2 regions of the Terribacillus sp. JSM ZJ617 genome follow, and region 1 is predicted to be linked to the other one. Evidence: predicted binding sites of a transcription regulator. Region 1 holds the regulator's gene; the other holds the start of a gene.
The links. Region 1 encodes LexA, which represses DNA repair genes until DNA is damaged. Its sites were predicted from a motif close to CGAACATATGTTCG; they were not measured.

Region 1 (5,424 bases):
CGTAAGCTTCACTTCATCAACACCTAGCGGTGAACCATGGGAAGCGCTTTTTGCTGATTTGTTCGGAGAACCATATCCAATAACTGTTTTCACTTCGATCAAAGTTGGCTGTGTTGTATTCGCTTTTGCTTGTTTGATTGCCTCACGAATCGCATCTACATTTCTGCCTTCTTCGACGCGGATAACTTGCCAGCCATAAGCTTTGAAGCGATCCTCTACGTTTTCAGAGAAGCTGTGGTGAAGATCACCATCGAGAGAAATATCATTGGAATCATATAGCACGATCAGCTTGTCCAAGCCAAGGTGGCCTGCAAGTGAAGCTGTTTCATGCGAAATACCTTCCATTAAGTCACCATCACCACAAATTGCATATGTGTAGTGATCTACAACAGGGAAGCCCTCTTTATTATACTTCGCTGCAAGATGCGCCTCTGCCATCGCCATACCAGTAGCCATCGCGATACCTTGTCCAAGCGGACCAGTAGTTGCTTCGACACCATCTGTATGATGGACTTCCGGATGTCCTGGTGTACGTGATCCGTACTGGCGGAAGGATTTCAAATCATCAATGGATACTTTGTATCCAGACAAATGCAAGAGGGAATACAATAACATGGAACCATGTCCAGCAGACAATACGAAACGGTCCCGGTTGAACCAATGGGAATTCTTCGGATTGTGAGCCATGAAATCGGTGAAAAGCGTATAAGCCATCGGCGCTGCACCCATCGGCATACCTGGGTGGCCGGAATTCGCTGCTTCGATTGCATCGATTGATAACGTACGAATTGTATTAATGGAAAGCAATTCTGTAGTCTGAACCATGTAAACATCCCTTTCATCTAGCAAATTATGTACTCTTGTTCATCCTATACAAAAATCTTCCGATAAACAAGGATTTATATATAGAAAAAGAAGGGAAAGGCTGTACATAGAGTCAGCCATCCCTTCTTATTCCTCTTCACGTAATTTTTTTACTTTTTCTGGTGTTACGTCATTGCCTTCACGATCCATAACTGTCATCGACTTGAACTGGTTTTTGAATGAAGAACGTACATTTCCCAGATATTCCTGTCTTAGTTCCTTTTGCTCTTTCTGTTCGCTAAGGCTGAGTCCTTCTGCCTTTGCTTTATTTGCTAACGCATTGAGGCGTGCTAATTTGTCTTTACTTAACATGTGTATATGCTCCTTTAAGCATTAAAGTTGATACACACTATGTTACCCGCTAGCGTCTTCCGATTCAAGCGAAAGATATTCCTGGTACCTTCTATGTACGGTCGCCTTTGATACATGAAAGCCCATACCTCGCAGAACAGAGCTGATTTCCTGGAAAGTAAGCTTGTTATTTCGCAGCCTGATCACTTCTTGAATCGGAAAATCAATCCGCTCTCTGCCCGGTGCAGCCTGCTGATTGCTCAGATTCTTGCTTGGATTATATCCTGCCTCGATTGCCCTTCTCATACCCCGCTTGATCTTCATATTATGGATCTTCCGCTGATACTCCTCGACTATACCAACGATTTGGAGCACCATACCATCCGATTCCGAAAGCTGGAATTCGCCATGCTGGCTAAGTGTATAAACCTTGACCTCCAGCTTTTGAAGATGATGGAACAAAGCAATCTTTGTATTGCCTCGCCCCAACCTTGTCTCATCCTGAATGAGGAGACAGTCTGCTTCACGCGCTGTGAACAAATCCAGCATGCGAAAAATCCCCGGCCGTTCGATGTCATAACCGCTCTGCTTTTCTTCGATGATATCGATGACCTCTATGTCGGAGGACGCAGCAAGACTGATGAGCTCCTCGCGCTGGCGCTCAATCGAGCTTGCCTGCTCGTCCTTTTCTGTACTTACTCTGCAATAGATGACTGCTTTCATTGATGTACCCTCTCAGTTCGACTAATTAGACGCTCATTATAAGTGTAAAGTATAAGAAGAAAAGCGTGAAGCCGAAAAGCACATAATAGAATAGATCTGATTTCGCTAGTTTTTTGAACATGGTAGACCCCTCCGTGTTTTAAGAACGTGCGTTCTCTTTGTTAATTCCATTATATACGAACATAGGTTCTAGTCAAGGCTTTTTTTCGAACGGATGTTTGTATATTGCAATCTATCATGGTATACTCTATGTAATAAAAATATATGCACGGGGTGTTCGATACATGATAAAACTATCGAAAAGACAGGAAGCGATTCTAGCATACATAAAGGAGCAGGTACTCGATAAAGGGTACCCGCCATCCGTCAGGGAAATCGGCGAAGCAGTCGGCTTGGCATCAAGCTCTACCGTTCACGGCCACCTTTCCCGTTTAGAGAAGAAAGGTCTTATCCGCCGTGACCCGACAAAGCCGCGTGCCATCGAGGTATTATCATTGGATAGTGATGATCAGACAGATATTCCCCGCGGTGAGGCAAACTATGCTCCCGTTATCGGAAAGGTAACAGCTGGTATTCCAATTACTGCAGTGGAGAATATAGAAGAATATGTACCTGTTCCTAGCCATTTAGTAGGTCCGGATGATAATATATTCGTTCTGGTCATTGTTGGGGAAAGTATGATTGAAGCTGGTATTCTTGACGGAGACATGGTAATCGTCAAACAGCAGCAAACGGCTCAGAACGGAGAAATTGTTGTGGCGATGACCGAGGACAATGAAGCTACTGTGAAACGTTTCTTCAAAGAAGAAAATCAGATACGACTGCAACCGGAAAACAGTACGATGGATCCTATCATTTTGGATAATGTCAGCATTTTAGGGAAAGTAATAGGCTTATATCGCTCCATCCAATAAAATCGGCTTCGGCCGGTTTTTTTTTCATAGAATTTACACAGTTTCTGCCTGCTTTCGACATACTTTTTGGGTATATTAGATTATTCTATTACCAAAAGTTAGAAAGCGGGTGGTATCGTGAAGCTGTTTTACAAGCTTGTCTGCAAGTTGCGAGGCCGTCATAAGATTGATAGTGTCACTGATTCGTGTAAATGTGGATATACCAGAAGCTACCGCAGAGAACAACATAGTATGGATGATTATTATCTTAAAGAACGCTAAACACACATTGTATGAATAAGGAGCTTGCCTATACGGCAAGCTCCTCTTTTGTGCTTTTCATTATTGCCAGTTTCAATGCTTCGAGAAGGATACCTGGTGTCACTTTTTCGTATGTCTCCCCAAGTAGCTGCTTGGCACCATCCAGAATTCGCCGGTTACCCATCAAAGCTAACAGCTCATGTCCTTTTACTAAGATATCGTCAATAAAAACATCTCTATAGTCCTTAGAGTTTGTTACAACACCTAAAATGAACCCTTCCTGCAGCAGCACTTCTGCGTGATGTACGACATCGTATGGTATGCATGTTCCTACAGCGCATCGGTATTCTCTTGCTTTCGTTCCTTGGAGTTGGTCTGCTTCTAACTGTTCCAATATTTCATGAAATAACGTAACACGTAGTTTTGGCATTTGATCTCCTCCTTGTTATGGTTCTATTATTCCACATATCGTTTTTCAATCTCCTGAAAAGTTTGTACATTATTTCACAAATAAGTGACAACTTAGAGAACTGCTTGAACCATACTAACTTGCATTAATATAGCAATTATGTGGTATAGACCTTATGAGCCAATTATTGGAGGTGGAATAATGTCAAACTATCACACTAACCCAGACGGGAATGGCAGTTGGCAAGTTAAGAAAGAAGGGGCAAAGCGTGCTTCAGGCCGTTTTGTCAAGCAGAAAGAAGCAATGGATTATGGGAAAGAACTAGCTAAGCGGACTGAAGGCGAACACTTCATTCACGGACGAGACGGAAGAATTCGGGAACGTGATTCTTATGGAAATGATCCATTCCCGCCAAGGGGCTGAATTTAGTCATGGATAGAACGCAAAGGGCATTTAAAATCTTAAAATAAATAACAAAACCTGAAATAGTTTCAGGTTTTGTTATACATCTTCTGCTTTCTATTAGTATGCAGTCCATCCTGCGTCTGCTGCTATGACCTGCCCATTGACGAAGCTTGACTCATCAGAACCTAAGAAAAGAGCAAGTTGAGCGATTTCAGCTGGTTTCCCTACACGCGGCATTGTTTCATTACCAGTCATTTGACGCCCGGCTCCAAATTCCGAGATACTCGTCATAGATGCACTTATGTTTGTCTCGACCCCACCCGGGGCTATACCATTACACCGGATACCAGAGTGTGCGTACATATATGCCGTATTTTTCGTCAATCCAGTTACTGCATGCTTGGAAGCTGTATATGCTGCTCCTGCACGCGCTCCTCGCAAACCGCCTGCTGATATATTATTGACGATTACACCATGACCTTGTTCCAAGAAGATATTTGTAGCAATACGCATTGCCCTCATGACACCAGTGGTGTTCACAGCAAAGACGCGATCCCACTTCTCATCCGTAATCTCTCCTACCGGTTCCATCCCGTCCATAATACCCGCATTGTTAACCAAAATATCTAATTTACCAAATGCTTCTTTCGTTTCTGCAAATAACCGCTCCAAATCCGCTGACTCTGCGACGTTTGTACGGTTAGCAATTGCCGCGCCGCCCTTCTCCTTTATAGCCTCTGCAACTGCTTGCGCCCCTTCAAAGTTAAAGTCAGATACAACTACTTGTGCCCCTTCTTTTGCGTAAAGTTCTGCTATTGCTTTCCCCATTCCTGAAGCCGCACCTGTTACGATTGCTACTTTATCTTTTAATCTCATAATACAAGTCCCCCTTAGTTATTGTACATTTGTTCGATAAAATAATATTATATATTTGTAACTGTGTTCAATCAGCAGAATTAATCAGATTGTACAATATGGTACAAATTTTAAAAAAGTGTTCAATAAAAGGGGATTCTTCTTTGAATAAAAATGATTTGCGTGTTTTAAAAACAAAACAGAATATACACTTGTCATTAACGAACCTACTAAAAAAGAAGCCTTTAACTCAGATAAAAATAACTGAACTCTGTAAACAAGCCAATATTAATCGCGGGACATTTTATTTTCATTATCAAGAAATTGGAGATGTATTCAAGGAACTTTTTGAAGAGATTATGATAGATCTACGAAAATCCTATAATGAACCATATCGCTATAAAGAATATATTGATAGAGAAAAACTGGACCCAAAAACTGTCCGTATCTTCCATCACGTCAAAAAATATGAAGAGTTTTATAAAATAATCTTATCAAAAGAAGTATCTACCGAGTATTATTACATGCTGTTCGATGAAATACGCTCAATCCTTTTCGAGGATAAACATACAGCTTACCTCGAGGAAAAAGATTATTTATTCTCTTATATGTCAAATTCAATCATAGGTTTAATTATCGAGTGGTACCGCCGTGATTTTCAAGAATCAGCTGATAAAATGAATATACATTTAGTTAATATTCTTAAATTATATTGATATGATT
Region 2 (5,424 bases), 150 kb from region 1:
CCGGATTTTTGTTGAGTGAATTCATATATGTGTTACAGCATCCAATACGTTACTGCCATTTTAGTAACACAGATTCATATTTACATAATCTTTCCATCATGTTATTGTGTATAAGGTCAATTCATACTTAGTTGATTGGAATTATATATTTTAATAAGGAGGATGATTTGTGTGGACTTATTCACTTTTGTGAACATTATTATTCTTATTGCCTTAATCGGCGTACTCTTTTACATGCAAAAGAAGCATGTTTCCTTTTCCAAACGGGTACTGACCGGGTTGGGTCTCGGTATTGTGTATGGAGTGGTACTGCAGTTAGTTTATGACCCAGCCTCTGAAACCATCGTCATGACGAATGATTGGTTTGGTTTGGTGGGAAGCGGTTATGTGAAGCTTTTACAGATGATCGTCATGCCGCTTGTTTTCATCTCGATTGTAGCTGCTTTTACGAGACTGGAGAAGTCTTCTAATCTTGGGAAAATAAGCGGACTTGTCATCGGCACACTTATGGTGACAACAGCAATTGCTGCAGCAATCGGAATTGCAGCTGCTGCAGGTTTTGACCTGAAAGCGATTGATGTAACAGCTGGCGATGCAGAAATAACACGTGGTGAAGATTTGGAAACAAGTCTGACGGAAGTCGAAAGCACGACTGTTCCGCAGAAGATATTGGAATTCCTGCCTGCTAATCCGTTCTTGGATTTGACAGGAGCAAGACCAACTTCCACGATTGCAGTCGTTATTTTTGCGGCATTTGTAGGAGTAGCTTACCTTGGGATTAAGAGAAAGACTCCTGAGCATGCAGCTTTCTTCAAAAAGATGATTGAAGCTCTGCATAGTCTTGTCATGCGTATTGTCACACTGGTATTGCGTCTAACGCCATATGGCATACTTGCTTTGATGGCAAAGACGGTAGCAGGCAGTGATTTTAACGCAATCGCTACATTGGGTAAATTTGTTATTGCTTCTTATGTGGCGCTGATTGCCATGTTCGTTGTTCATCTTATTGTGCTGGCTGTACTAGGACTAAGTCCAAAGCAGTATCTAAAAAAGGTCTTTCCAGTGTTGGCTTTTGCCTTCACTTCCCGTACGAGTGCCGGCACTCTTCCGCTGAACGTGGAAGCACAGCGAAATAAATTAGGTGTACCAGAATCTATTGCCAACTTCTCGGCCTCATTTGGGATCACAATCGGACAAAATGGATGTGCTGGAATATATCCAGCTATGCTCGCGGTTATGATCGCTCCATCTCAAGGTATCAATCCTTTATCACCGTCGTTCATTGCAACCTTGATAATAGTTGTTATGATCAGTTCATTCGGTGTAGCTGGAGTAGGCGGAGGAGCAACATTTGCCTCTTTGATCGTTCTTTCTACGATGAATTTGCCAGTGGCTTTAGCCGGCGTACTAATTTCAATTGAGCCGTTAATTGACATGGGCCGTACGGCACTCAATGTCAGCGGATCAATGGTATCAGGTCTCGTAACCAGCCGGACACTTGGCGAATTGGACACAAAAACATATGCTTCTGATGAAACACCAGCGGAAAGCATGGCACGTTAAGCTGACCACTATGAAAAAAGCCGCCTCAACCGAGAGCGGCTTTTTTTAATGAAGCGTAATATCTATAATATGGTCGAATGGAATGCGGAGAGGGTACAAGCTATCCTTTGTGTCCAGAAGCAAATATTGCCCAGACTGCTTCAGTCCTGTAACGACGCCTGATGCATGTTCTGCATCGCGCCCTTTTCTGTACATCATACTGACTTTTGTTTTGCCAACCTGGATAGAGCGCATCTTCTGTTCCAGTTCTTCCAACTGCTGTTCATCTATGATTGGGGGCATTTTTTTTTCAATTTCCCGTCCCATTTGCTGCAGCATCTCTACATGCTCGGGTAGCATCAGGGATGTCCATTTGATTTTCCCGCGATCATTCACCATACGTCATTCCTCCTGCAAACAGTATAGTCGAACATGTGTTCTTTTTCAAGTGACACAGAACATAAGTTCGTATATAATATGTGTATGAACTTATACAGAAGGCAGGGGTCGTAATGGATAGAATTGCATTGGCAAAATTCGTAGAGCAGCAGGTCACAATGATTTATATGGCGAAGGATGGCTCCTTAACGAAGCGTCAAGTAAAAATCGAGCGAATCAATGAGTCCTCCCTAACAGGGTATTGTTATTTGCGTAAGCAGCTGCGTACCTTCCGGATGGATCGAATACTAGCTATCCAGCCACAGCGTAAATTATGGCGGATGTCTTCATAATTCCTGTCAGTCACCTGCTATCTCCATCCTGAATAAAGTACTAGGGATTAAGCCAGGAAAAGGAGAACCAGTGATGACGATCATGTTTGACAGCTATGATGCTGACAATCACCCCAAGACTTCTTGGCAGCAAGAAGCACTTTTCACTTTTCATGATAAATTATCCGACCAGCATTCCCATTTCCCCTGCATACCAGCCACAGTCGGTCATAGGACTGGTCAATTCCGTTATGGCTTTGCCGCTGACCCGACGACAGCAACTGCAGCTGAACAGCTGGCAGATTTTCTGTGCGCATACGGACGGCAAGCAAAGAAATTAGGTTCTTATACTTCCCTGATTATTTTCTTTGATACAACAAAGCAGCAGGAGCTTCACCTCGATGTGCCTGCTTATTTTGAAATTTTTTGGGACCTGCTCAGCAAGACGGCCGCTTATGATTCACAGAGCTGGCCAGTTCATATTCCCAAAGACCCGGAAGATGTATTATGGGAATATTGTTTCGGAGGGGAGCAATATTTCATGTTTTGTGCCACTCCAGCACATTCCAGTAAGAAAAGCCGGCATTTTCCGTGTATGATGCTGGCCATTACGCCAAGGTGGGCGCTGGAGACATTCGAATCAAAACCGAAAGCTGCAGCTGCCATCAAACAGAAAATCCGGGAAAGGATCCTCGATTACGATTCTAGCGATATTCATCCTGATTTGAATGCATACGGCAATGAGGATAATCTTGAATGGAAGCAGTACTTCCTCCATGATGACAATACCTCGCCTTCCAAATGCCCTTTTCATAGAAGAAAGCAAGACTAGCAGTTTCCTGCCGGTTCTTCCCATACCACCCTTTTCTAAATCGTGCTAGAATAATAGCAGGAGGAATTCGTATGAAACTATTGCATACCGCTGATTGGCATCTTGGCAAGATCGTCAACAGCGTACATATGACAGAAGATCAAGCTCTCATCCTGGAGCAGATCAAAACGATAATCGATAGAGAACAGCCTGATGCAGTCATTGTAGCAGGCGATTTATATGATCGGGCCATTCCGCCCCGCGATGCAGTGGAATTGCTGAATAACACATGGAATTGGTTGATCGGAGATAAGGAAATACCAGTATTGTCCATCAGTGGAAACCATGACAGCCCGGATCGTCTCGATTTCGGCAGTCAGCTGTTCAAGGCAAGTAAGTTGTACATCGAAACGAAGCTGCGGCCTGGAATGACTCCGGTCACACTGGAAGATGCACATGGTCCCGTGCATTTTCATCTAATTCCCTATACAGAGCCTGCTGACGTACGTGCATTCTTCGGAGATGAAACTATCACAACCCATCAACGTGCGATGGAAAAGATCATTTCCTATATTACTGATACGTATGACATGACGGAACGGCACGTTTTTGTTGGACATGCTTTCCTTGCAGGCGGTATGGAATCCGACTCTGAGGAACGGCTTTCGATGATCGGCGGGAGTCCGTATGTGGATGCAGCTCTTTTCCAACCATTCACGTATGCAGCATTTGGGCATTTGCATCAGGCGCAGCGGATCGGCAGTGATCATATACGCTACAGCGGATCACCGCTTAAATATTCGTTTTCAGAGGCAAACCATAAGAAATCAGTGACAATGGTGGAGCTTGATGCTGACGGATTCCAATCTTTTGAAAAGATCGATCTCACACCTGAGCGGGACATGCGTATTGTAGAAGGATACTTTGATGAACTGATGGAAGGAACGGCAGGAAACCCGGACGATTATCTGCATATACGCCTCTTGGATGATGGGCAGCTGCTGGACCCTATGGGGAAACTGCGCAAACTTTATCCAAATATCCTTCGATTGGAGCGCAAGGCAAAAGCAGGCGTAAGCTCCATGTCCGACATCAAACAAATCAAGGAAAAGCAGCGTATGTCGCATATGCAGCTATTTGCTGCCTTTTATGAGGAAATGAAAGGTGAAGAAATACCGGAACACCGTCAGACTCATATGGAAGCAATCATCCAACGTCTGGTTGAGCAAGAGAGGAGAAGCTGATATGCGTGCCATTACATTGAATATGACCGCTTTCGGTCCTTACCACAAACCGCAGACGATAGATTTCCGGGAGCTTGGGTCAGAATCCATCTTCTTGATCACAGGTCCGACTGGTGCAGGAAAGACGACAATCTTCGATGCAATATGTTACAGCTTGTATGGACGTGCCAGCGGAAGTGATCGTGATCAAGATTCCCTTCGCAGCCACTTCGCAGCACCGGGTGAAACGACGGAGGTACGCTACCGTTTCGCACTTCGCGGTACGGAGTATGAGGTTATCCGTTACCCGAAACAGCAGAAAAAGAAAGAGCGCGGTGACGGCTTTACAGATGATCCGGCAAGAGCGGAGTTTTATGAGTGGAAAGATGGAGAGCAGGTGCTGATCAGCTCCAGAATCAAGGAAGTGAACGAGGCAATCGAAGAGAAGATCGGTCTCGATTATGAACAATTCCGTAAAATGATTATGATTCCGCAAGGAGAATTCCGAAAGCTCATCTCTGAGAACAGTAAAGAAAGGGAAGAAATTCTACAGCGCATCTTCCGCACATACTTCTATGAACGCATGACGGAGGCTCTGAAGGACGAAGCCAAACAGCTCAAGGAAAGTTTGCAGCAGACAGAATGGAAAGAACAGCAGCAAATCAGCAAAATCGAGTGGCGTACACAGGAGCCCGCTGAGACAGACAGTGTACCAGATACGATGAAGAAGCTGCAGATAGAACTTGATGCTATAAAAGCTGCTGTCACACAGGGAGAGCAGGAGCTTGAAAAGCATAAAAATATCTGGCAGGAACGGCAGCAGCAATATTACGAAGCAAAGCAGCTCCTTGATACGTTCAAACAGCTGGAGCAAGCACTTGTCCAAAAAGAACGACTCGATCACAAGCTGCCGGAGATCAAACAAAAACAGCAGCGCCTTCGGGATATGGAACGAGCAAATCGTCTGGTACCTTATGAGCAGCAGCTCGCGACTCGCAAACAGGAGTGGCAGCGCCAGGCAAAAGCGCAGCAGGAAACGAAGGAAAGAAAAGATCAGTTAGAACAGCAGTACCTCGCTATCTCCACTTCCTACACAAAAGCAAAAGAGCTTGAACCGCAGCGAAGAAGCCGGCAGGAA

Region 2: the regulator LexA is predicted to act here: its motif matches at 1,998-2,011, upstream of ACH6C1_RS08380 (WYL domain-containing protein).

The regions. Positions count from the first base shown of each region.
Region 1 is NZ_JBISEQ010000002.1:290,517-295,940, reverse strand. It holds gene tkt (transketolase) at 1-825, opposite strand, end outside; gene ACH6C1_RS07735 (DUF896 domain-containing protein) at 952-1,176, opposite strand; gene ACH6C1_RS07730 (YneB family resolvase-like protein) at 1,219-1,878, opposite strand; gene lexA (transcriptional repressor LexA) at 2,163-2,792, shown strand; gene ACH6C1_RS07720 (hypothetical protein) at 3,082-3,462, opposite strand; gene ACH6C1_RS07715 (DUF2188 domain-containing protein) at 3,643-3,864, shown strand; gene ACH6C1_RS07710 (SDR family oxidoreductase) at 3,964-4,722, opposite strand; gene ACH6C1_RS07705 (TetR/AcrR family transcriptional regulator) at 4,866-5,417, shown strand.
Region 2 is NZ_JBISEQ010000002.1:438,025-443,448, reverse strand. It holds gene ACH6C1_RS08390 (L-cystine transporter) at 163-1,563, shown strand; gene ACH6C1_RS08385 (YolD-like family protein) at 1,609-1,941, opposite strand; gene ACH6C1_RS08380 (WYL domain-containing protein) at 2,055-2,273, shown strand; gene ACH6C1_RS08375 (YqcI/YcgG family protein) at 2,347-3,084, shown strand; gene ACH6C1_RS08370 (exonuclease SbcCD subunit D) at 3,156-4,307, shown strand; gene ACH6C1_RS08365 (AAA family ATPase) at 4,309-5,424, shown strand, end outside.